DNA from 3 places in the Idiomarina sp. H2 genome. Region 1 is predicted to be linked to each of the others. Evidence: predicted binding sites of a transcription regulator. Region 1 holds the regulator's gene; each other region holds the start of a gene.
The links. Region 1 encodes sigma-54, which starts transcription at its own class of promoters, with help from an activator protein. Its sites were predicted from a motif close to GTTGGCACGNNNNTNGNNT; they were not measured.
Positions count from the first base shown of each region.

Region 2: flgA (flagellar basal body P-ring formation chaperone FlgA) is a predicted target of sigma-54. The motif match lies at 1,204-1,222, and genes of this name have one in related genera.
Region 3: DET62_RS12800 (P-II family nitrogen regulator) is a predicted target of sigma-54. The motif match lies at 1,756-1,774, and genes of this name have one in related genera.

Region 1 covers NZ_SNZY01000005.1:162,703-165,984, forward strand. Annotated here, with positions in the region: gene lptA (lipopolysaccharide transport periplasmic protein LptA) at 1-45, shown strand, start outside; gene lptB (LPS export ABC transporter ATP-binding protein) at 47-772, shown strand; gene DET62_RS08300 (RNA polymerase factor sigma-54) at 794-2,254, shown strand; gene hpf (ribosome hibernation promoting factor) at 2,282-2,569, shown strand; gene ptsN (PTS IIA-like nitrogen regulatory protein PtsN) at 2,573-3,043, shown strand; gene rapZ (RNase adapter RapZ) at 3,034-3,282, shown strand, end outside.
Region 2 covers NZ_SNZY01000001.1:21,736-25,017, reverse strand. Annotated here, with positions in the region: gene DET62_RS00120 (protein-glutamate O-methyltransferase) at 1-141, opposite strand, end outside; gene DET62_RS00115 (chemotaxis protein CheV) at 234-1,169, opposite strand; gene flgA (flagellar basal body P-ring formation chaperone FlgA) at 1,332-2,054, shown strand; gene flgM (flagellar biosynthesis anti-sigma factor FlgM) at 2,171-2,494, shown strand; gene flgN (flagellar export chaperone FlgN) at 2,494-2,895, shown strand; gene DET62_RS14495 (RNA-guided endonuclease TnpB family protein) at 2,960-3,282, opposite strand, start outside.
Region 3 covers NZ_SNZY01000010.1:82,793-86,074, forward strand. Annotated here, with positions in the region: gene glpQ (glycerophosphodiester phosphodiesterase) at 1-548, opposite strand, end outside; gene DET62_RS12795 (cysteine synthase A) at 541-1,593, opposite strand; gene DET62_RS12800 (P-II family nitrogen regulator) at 1,815-2,153, shown strand; gene DET62_RS12805 (ammonium transporter) at 2,164-3,282, shown strand, end outside.

The DNA.
Region 1 (3,282 bases):
AAACCAAAAACCGATACCGACGAAAAAAATAACGAGAACCCTTAATATGGCAACTTTACGAGTCAAACATTTAGCCAAAAGCTACAAAAGCCGACAAGTCGTTAAAGACGTTAGCCTGGAAGTAAGTCAGGGGCAGGTTATTGGTTTACTGGGCCCCAACGGTGCAGGTAAAACCACAACCTTCTATATGATAGTCGGTTTGGTTAATAGCGATAAAGGTCAAATTCTGCTGGATGACAATGACCTTACCTTACTGCCAATGCATGAACGGGCACGCCGGGGTATTGGGTATTTGCCACAAGAGGCGTCCATTTTTCGCAAATTGACCGTGCGCGATAATCTGATGGCTATTCTGGAAACTCGTAAAGAACTTTCAACTAATGAGCGTGAAGAACAGCTTGATGCTTTGCTCGAAGAGTTTCATATAGGCCACATAGCAAACAGTCAGGGCATGAGTCTTTCAGGCGGTGAGCGCCGTCGGGTTGAAATTGCCCGCGCCTTGGCAGCGGAGCCTACGTTTATTTTGCTGGACGAGCCTTTTGCCGGAGTTGACCCTATTTCGGTTATTGATATTAAAAAGATTGTTGAACATTTAAAGCAACGTGGTATTGGTGTACTTATTACTGATCACAACGTTCGCGAGACATTGTCTGTTTGTGAACACGCTTATATTGTCAGTCATGGTGAGCTTATTGCCAGTGGGGATGCAGAAAGTATATTATCGAATCAACAGGTTAGAGACGTTTACCTCGGTGAGCAGTTCACCCTATAACGTGATACCGGGACAGTCATTATGAAGCAAAGTCTGCAGCTAAAAATTGGTCAGCACCTGACCATGACGCCACAACTCCAACAGGCCATCCGCCTGCTGCAGCTTTCCTCGCTCGATCTTCAGTCAGAAATTCAGGATGCATTAGACAGCAACCCGCTGCTGGAGGTTGAAGGTGAAACGAGTAACGACGCGGACCAACCCGAAACTCGCAATATTGAAGAAAGAGACGACAGCCAACGGGAAACATCCGACGTTATAAAAACCCAGGAAATGCCTGACGAACTGCCGGTCGACAGCAGTTGGGACGACACCTACTCCAGTCATACCCCGGCCAACGGTGCAGCCTCTTCAGGTAAATCCTTTGACGGCGATTTTGAGGTCTATCAAGGCTCTACCAGCGAGTCTTTGCAGGATCACCTGCTTTGGCAAATGCAACTTTCTCATTTTTCGGAAGAAGACACCGCCATAGCTGAAGCCATTATTGAAGCCATAGACGACAATGGCTATCTGATGGTTGATGTTAATGAAATTATTGAAGCTGTGCGCCTGCCCGAAGTTGAGGCAGAAGAAGTCTGCATGGTGCTTAAGCGTATTCAGCATTTCGACCCAATAGGTGTCGGCGCACGTAGCGTCAGTGAATGCCTTGCCATTCAATTACGTCAACTAAGCGACGACACTGAATACAAGCAGGTTGCTCTATGCTTAGTGACTGAACATATGGACTTACTTGGCAGTCGCGATTTTCGCACCATTCAGCGTAAACTGAAGCTATCGGAAGACGATTTACGCCAAACTATGCGATTAATTCAACAGTTGCACCCGCACCCGGGCGAGCAAGTTGCGCAGCAACCCGTTGAATATGTTATTCCCGATGTGGCCGTTACTAAAAAAAATGGTCGTTGGATGGTCGAATTAAACCCGGATAGCGTACCTAAACTAAAAGTGAACGAAGAATACGCGGCCTTGAGTAAAGCAACAAAGTCAGTAGCCGACAGCCAGTACATAAAAAACCATACGCAAGAAGCCCGCTGGTTCATAAAAAGCCTGGAGAGCAGAAACGATACGCTGCTGAAAGTGGCCAATTGCATAGTACAACGCCAACAGGGCTTTTTTGAGCATGGTGAAGAAGCTATGAAGCCAATGGTTCTGAACGATGTTGCAGAAGCCGTGGATATGCATGAAAGTACGATTTCACGCGTAACGACACAAAAATACTTACACTGCCCAAGTGGCGTATTTGAGTTGAAATATTTTTTCTCAAGTCATGTCAGTACAGAGGGCGGTGGCGAGTGTTCAAGCACGGCAATACGTGCTTTAATTAAGAAGATGGTCGCTGCTGAAAATCGCAGTAAACCGTTAAGTGACAGTAAGATTGCTGAACTGATAGCCGAACAAGGTATCCAAGTAGCAAGAAGGACAATTGCGAAGTATCGGGAATCGTTAAACATTCCATCATCGAGCCAACGCAAAAGTCTTTTGTAACTTTGTTAACTGCAGAAGGAAGACGTTATGCAAATTAATTTGACCGGTCATCACATCGATATTACCGAAGCTCTGCGTGACTACGTGGACACAAAATTTGCCAAGCTGGAAAGACATTTTGACCATATAACTAATGTTCACGTCATCCTAAATGTTGAAAAAACGATTCAAAAAGCGGAAGCTACGCTGCACGTGAATGGCGGTGAGCTTTTCGCCGACGCAAAACACGAAGATATGTACGCGGCCATCGACGGTTTAATTAATAAACTGGACCGTCAGGTGATTAAACACAAAGAGAAAATGAAACAACATTAATCCATGCAACTGAGTGAATTGTTAAGCCCCGACTGCACCAAGTGTGCAGTCGAGGGCGCAAGTAAAAAGCGACTACTTGAAACCATTAGTCAAATCGTAGCCCCTAAGCTGTCTGGCATTACCCGTCATGACATTTTTGAGAGCCTGTTAAACCGTGAGCGTTTAGGCAGTACGGGAATTGGCTTAGGTATCGCAATTCCTCATGGCCGCTTACCTAATGCGAATCATCCGGTAGCGGTATTACTGACCTTAGACGAACCTATCGAATTCGATTCTATTGACAACCAGCCTGTCGATATTATCTTCGCGCTTCTGGTTCCGGAATCAGAGCACGAGAACCATCTACAAACATTGGCCACAGTGGCCAGAAGAATGAACGACAAAGACTGTACTCGCGCACTGCGCCACGCAGATTCTGATAAAGCGTTATATCAATTATTTGTGGGCGAAGGTGAGCAGTCGCCATGCAACTGATCATTGTTAGTGGTCGCTCCGGCTCAGGTAAGACAATTGCTCTGCGCGTACTGGAGGACTTAGGCTTTTATTGCGTTGATAATTTACCCATAAGCCTGCTACCAACTCTGGTGCATGCAGTCATAGAGCAGTATCAAAAAATAGCCATTAGCATTGATGTTCGCAACTTACCGGAGCACTCCGAAGAGCTACTGGACTCTCTGAGCTTTTTGCCAAAAGGCGTTGAACCGGAAATTCTG
Region 2 (3,282 bases), on a different contig from region 1:
GACATTAAACCGGCCCATTAAAGGGCTCAGCCGACTCTTCACCAGATACAGTTTACTTTCACCCAATACGATACCGCATTGATGTTCAAGGAACTGACGAAATTCCTGATATTCCGATAAACTTAATTCGCGATCTATCACGTTATATAAACAACTTCCGTTTCAGTTTCATTCGTTTCGTAGCCTGACGTTCACGTCAGGTCGAATATCGCACCTGATGCAATAGCATCAGGCTACGCAATAACTTCTGTATTCAGCCATTTTTGTACGGCGGTCGCCAGCTCATCCGGATGAAATTTTGCAATAAAATCATCGGCACCGACTTTCTTCACCATAGCCTGATTAAACACACCACTCAATGATGTATGTAAAATAACATGAATATCGCGTAAATTTGGATCAGCTTTTAACTCAGCGGTGAGCGTATAACCGTCCATAACCGGCATTTCGACATCGGAGACCAAAACGGGCACATGAGGATGCACTAAGCCCCCCACTTCCTTGGCTTTATCTTTTAAGTAATCTAAAGCTTCTTTACCGTTCTTTTTGACTTCGAGCGTAATACCCAAAGACTGCAATGCACGTTTTATCTGGTTGCGGGCAACCGAAGAGTCATCCGTAATCAAAATGGTTAAATCTTCTTTTGCAACATTGATAGGTGCATTCGCGACTTCTTCGCTGACATCCATATTAGCCGGCATAATATCAGCTAATATGCGTTCCACATCAATAATTTCAATTAATTCATCTTCCACTTTGGTCACCGCGGTAAGATACGCATCTCTTCCGGTACCTTTGGGCGGCGGCATCACATCTTCCCAGTTGATGTTAATGATGCGATCAACCCCTTCAACCAAAAAGCCCTGAATGGTTCGGTTGTACTCAGCAATAATGACGAAACGATTCTGAATATCGGTTAGCGCCCGACCACCGGTCGCCATACTCAAGTCAATAATGGATATAGCCTGACCACGGATATGCGCAACGCCACGAACCAGAGGGTTACGATTCGGCATAGCGGTAAGCTTAGGACATGGCAATACTTCACGTACTTTAAATACGTTGATGCCAAAGCGTTGTTTCCCATTTAGGTGAAACATTAATAGTTCCAGCCGGTTTTGACCGACCATTTGTGTGCGTTGATTCACTGAATCGAGAATGCTAGCCATTGTTCACTCCTGTTATGTGGCAGGCTACTTCTACTTCGGCACGGTATTTGCTTACATCTACATTAACCATACTGAAACCATCGAACTGCCGATCTTTTGACGTTATACCGTTTTTTTCGGCACTCGAACAGATAACCTTAACGGATAACATCAGGAATTTTTATGATAGTACGTAAATCGCTGCTGATCAGTTCGATTTTTTTTATAACTTGTGGCATTAATTCCGTTAACGCAAAAACGAGCGGTTCAGATGAAAGTCTGCGCTTTAATTACAAAGCGTTACAGGAACTGGCTCACAATTATGTGGAACAACGGGTTTCAGCGCCGGATAATGGTCGTGTGGAAGTCGTTGCCAATAACCTCGACCCGCGCATGGCTCCCAAAATTTGTTCGCAGCCACCAAAAGTAGGCCTGGCAACTAACGCCAACCTCGACAGCTACACTACCATTGAAATTGAATGTGTAGGCAAAACTAACTGGCGCACCTATGTGCCTGTTCGAATTTATCGCTACAAAAATGTTGTTACCGCAGCCTCACCTATGGCTCCGGGTCAAATGATAAGCGAGAGTGATTTAGTGTTTTCCGAAGTTGACCTTAACCGGGTTCGCTCAAATGTGTTTACTGACATGACGGCTTTAGTTGGAGCCCGCATTAAAAAGCGCATTGCTGCAGGTCAGGCAATAAGTGCCAGCGATACATGTCTTGTATGTGAGGGGCAAAGCGTTACAATAGTTGCACAAGATAAAACGTTGCGAATTACTGCCGCCGGAAGAGCCCTGGCTGATGGTCTCAAAGGTGAATCGGTTGTTGTTGAGAACGCACGGTCGAACAAATCAATACAAGCGGTTGTCACAGGACTAAACGAAGTGACTGTTAATTTATAAAATGCTTAATCAGAACCTGACGTGAGCGTCAGGCTACGTACTAAAATTTTTATTAAAGTATTTTTAAGTGTGGTCGATAAGTAACCGAGACATATTATCTAGCGAGGCTAAAAACCATGTCAATTAACATTAACAATGCCGGGCTGAAAAATGCCAACATTGATAGCAAATCCAGCAGTCGTCAAGTACAGAGCGATGCTCCGGCGAAGCCTGCTGCGGTTTCGCAAAAAGGTGGTGAGGCCGTTTCGTTAACCAGCGAAGCGCAGCAACTGAATGGCTTACAGGAAAAAGCAATGAACAGCAGCGGCATTGACCAGGCCAAAGTTGATAAAATTAAAGCCGACATTGAAAGCGGCTCATACAAAATTAACGTTGAACAGCTGGCCAATAAACTGGCTCAGTTTGAGTCTGACCTGTTCAGTAACGGCAGCAACGAATAATGACCGTGTTGGCGCCTGTTAACGAGATATTACAGGATATGGCAGACTCGCTGGAAAACCTTGCGTTGTTACAACAACGTGAGCTTAATGCCATTGTCGAGCGCCAACACGCTGATGTTAATGCTATTGCCGACGCCAAAGAAAAAACGCTTATCCATATTAGCGAACTCGACCAGCAATTGGCTCAACACCCTGACAACGAACAGTTAAAAGACGACGCGGACTTAGCTGAAGCGGTTGCTGCTATTAAGGCCACCCTCTCTGACGTTCAGCATCAAAGTCAGGTTAATGAACGCGTGGTGCAGTCAACGCTAAACAGTATTGAGCAGTTAAAACAGTCCATTTTACAGTCCGCACGAAAAGATACCCTTACCTACAATAGCAAAGGTAAAATCCGGTGACTTCTCACCGCCCTAACGGACGATGCTTCTTACTTCACTAGCCGTTGCTCGATAGTATCGAGTCTTACGCAGCTTCCATAAGCAGAAACGACTGTCCAGCCGCCTTTAATTCCAGAATGCCTTTATCACGGATATTGAGGGCAGCGTTTAAGTCGCGGTCTATATCCGTAGTGCCGCAAGATGGGCAGTCCCACTTGCGAACCGACAAAGGCATATCATCCATTTTGTGACCGCAACAATGACAAGTTTTAGAGCTGGCGTACCACTGATCGAGTTTTACTAGGTGCTTGCCTTGCTCTTTAGCCTTGTACTCCAACTTAACCACAAAGCTGTGCCATGAGGCGTCGGCTATGTGTTTCGCCAGCTTGCGGTTTTTCATCATATTGG
Region 3 (3,282 bases), on a different contig from region 1:
TGCTGCTGATACCAGCGCGGAGATTTGATCTCGATATAAATGCCTGTCGACATATCCCGAACGCGATTCAGCTCCTGAATCAGTTTGATTTCCTCATCCAGCGTTTGTATAGGAAAGTGAACATCGGGGTGAGAAAATCGCTTAGGGTAAACCAGCTCATAATCTTTATGCCGGGCGACCATAGTTAACTGTTTAAGCTCTTCCAGCGAAAAATCGACCACATAGTATTTACCATCGGGACGATGCTTTTCCGGAAACACTTCGGAGACATTGGTGACATGGTCCAGAATTTCATCATGCAGAACGACCGGAACGCTGTCACGGCTCAGTTGCACGTCTTGCTCTATGAAGTCCGCTCCCAGCCCATGAGCCATAACGGTGCTGGCCTGAGTGTGCTCGGGTAAATAACCGGAAGCACCGCGGTGCGCAATGTCCAGAAACTGCGGAACTTGAAGGTCATGGAACGGCGCATCCGGCGTCTCGTCCTGCGCCTGAACTGCGGTTGCTGATACCAATAAAAACAAACACCCAAAAATACGTTTAGTCATTGTTCCAGTTAACCTCTAGTACCTTATCGCCAAGCTCGCGATAACGCGTCATTAATACGTCAATGGGTTCCGGGTCAGGGTTTAACCCGCGTCCGCGCAAATATTCCGGGTTGTACAGCTTACTCACCGAACGTTCACCCAAGTCACAGGAAAAGGTCACAATGCGGTGTCCCGGACCTTTTCGTAAAGCTGCGGCCAACGCACCAGCCACGTTTAGCGCCGAGCTACTCCCCAGAACAATACCATCTTCGTCTCGGATATAACGTGACAAAGTCACTAAATCTTGATCGGGCAAATTAACCGCGTGATCAATACGTGCCTGGCGGAAATTATCCACTAGCCGCATAATACCAATGCCCTCCGTCATAGAGCCGCCATTCGACACATATTCGCCGCTGCGTAAAAACTCATAGATACCGGAACCATCCGGGTCAACCACCCAAACATCCAGTTCCGGGTTCTGCTCTTTTAAGAAGCGAGAGTTACCACCAATGGTGCCACCGGTTCCAGCCACAGACACCAGAGCGTCAATTCTCCCTTCGGTTTGTTCCCATATTTCCGGGCCAGTATGAAGGTAATGCGCACGAGCATTACTGGTGTTTTCAAATTGGTTAGCCCACCAGCAATCATCGCGTTCTTCCGCTAAACGGCGCGCCGTATGGTAGAAGTGGTTTTCGTTCTTAAAAGGAACCGGATCAACCGCCATCAGTTCACCGCCATGCAAGCGGATCATGCGCTCTTTCTCCGGTGTCTGGTCATTGGGCATGACCGCTAACATACGCAAGCCGTAAGACTTTGCCACAACAGCCAGGCCAATACCGGTATTACCGGCGGTACCTTCAACCACCGTCATACCCGGCTTTAACTCGCCGCGTTCCATAGCGTCATCAATCAGTTGCTTAGCCGCGCGATCCTTAATGGAGCCGCCCGGATTCTGGAACTCGCATTTAATAAAGATATCGCATCCGGTTAAATCAGACAGCGACGGTATACGAAGTAAATCCGTCTGCCCGATAAGATCGCTCTGCCGCGCGCCAACTCTCATGCCACTGCACCCTTAATCATTCGCTACTGTAGGTAAATAGTATCTCCCCTGTACCCTTTTGGTTCAATAGCACTTTTGGTGCAATGCACAGAAGGGGCGCACGTTTTTTGTGCAGAAAAATTACGTAAATATTATTTATTCATAAATATCAGCTAGTTAAATTCTGGCACGCTTCGTGAAGTTAAAGGGTTGCTTAACAATATTTTAATAAGGAAAGCACCATGAAAATGCTCGTTGCGTTAATCAAACCCTTCAAGCTGGAGGATGTGAAGCAAGCGCTGTTTGAAATTGGCTGTAAAGGCCTGACAGTAACCGAAGTCCGGGGAGTAGGACGTCAAAAGGGGCATACCGAACTGTACCGGGGCGCCGAATATCAAGTCGACTTCCTGCCCAAAATGAAAATTGAACTGGCGGTTCCCGACGAAACCGTCGAACGAGCTCTGGAAGTAGTCATTGCCGCGGCTCATACCGGCAATATCGGCGACGGAAAAATATTCGTTATGCCGCTGGAGCAATGCGTTCGCATACGCACTGGCGAAACCGACCAAGACGCCCTTTAAGGAGCCCATCATGGAAGCACAAAACATACAACAACTCACTTTCGCGGTAGACACCTTTTACTTACTCATATCCGGGGCGCTGGTTATGTGGATGGCGGCTGGTTTTTCCATGCTGGAGGCGGGTCTGGTCAGAAGCAAAAACACCACCGAAATTCTGACCAAAAACATCGTGCTCTACGCCATCGCCTGTATTGTTTACCTGGTTATCGGCTACAAAGTCATGTACCCCGATCCTTCAACCTCAGCTTACGCGGCTGACGCTAATTTCTTTTTTCAGATGGTGTTCGTTGCTACTGCTATGTCGATAGTCTCAGGTGCCGTTGCCGAGCGTATGAAGCTAATGAGCTTTCTGCTGTTCTGTGTCGTGCTTAGTGCGGTCATTTATCCGGTACAGGGCTTATGGACCTGGGGCGGTGGAATGCTGACAGAATGGGGCTTTGTCGATTTTGCCGGCTCCAGCATTGTGCATTTAACCGGTGCATCAGCGGCACTTGCTGCGGTTCTTTTACTTGGCCCGCGCTCCGGTAAATACCTGAGTGATGGCAGTATCAACGCTTTACCCGGCTCTAATATGCCACTGGCCGCGCTGGGTACCTTCATTCTCTGGTTTGGCTGGTTTGGTTTTAACGGCGGTTCACAGTTAGCGCTAAGCACCGTTGACGATGCCAATGCCATAGCCCGCGCCATGGTAAACACTAATACCTCGGCCGCAGCTGGCACTATCGCCACGCTGCTATTTACTAAGCTGTTGTGGAAAAAAGCCGATTTAACCATGATTTTAAACGGTGCCTTAGCCGGTCTGGTTGCCATTACCGCACAACCTGTTACCCCAGAACCCTGGCTTGCCGGCGTTATCGGCTTTATTGCGGGGCTTATTGTCGTGCTCTCCATTATTGGGCTGGATAAGCTCCACATTGACGATCCGGTCGGTGCTATTTCGGTACACGGTGTGGTCGGTATTTTCGGTACCCTTGTGGTGCCGCTCAGCGATGACGGTGCCAGCTTTGTTATTCAGTTAGCCGGTGTCGGTACCATTTTCTGCTGGGTGTTTTTCAGTAGTCTTATTGTCTGGGCTATACTGAAGCTAATATTGGGCATTCGTGTAACTAAAGAGCAGGAATATATCGGC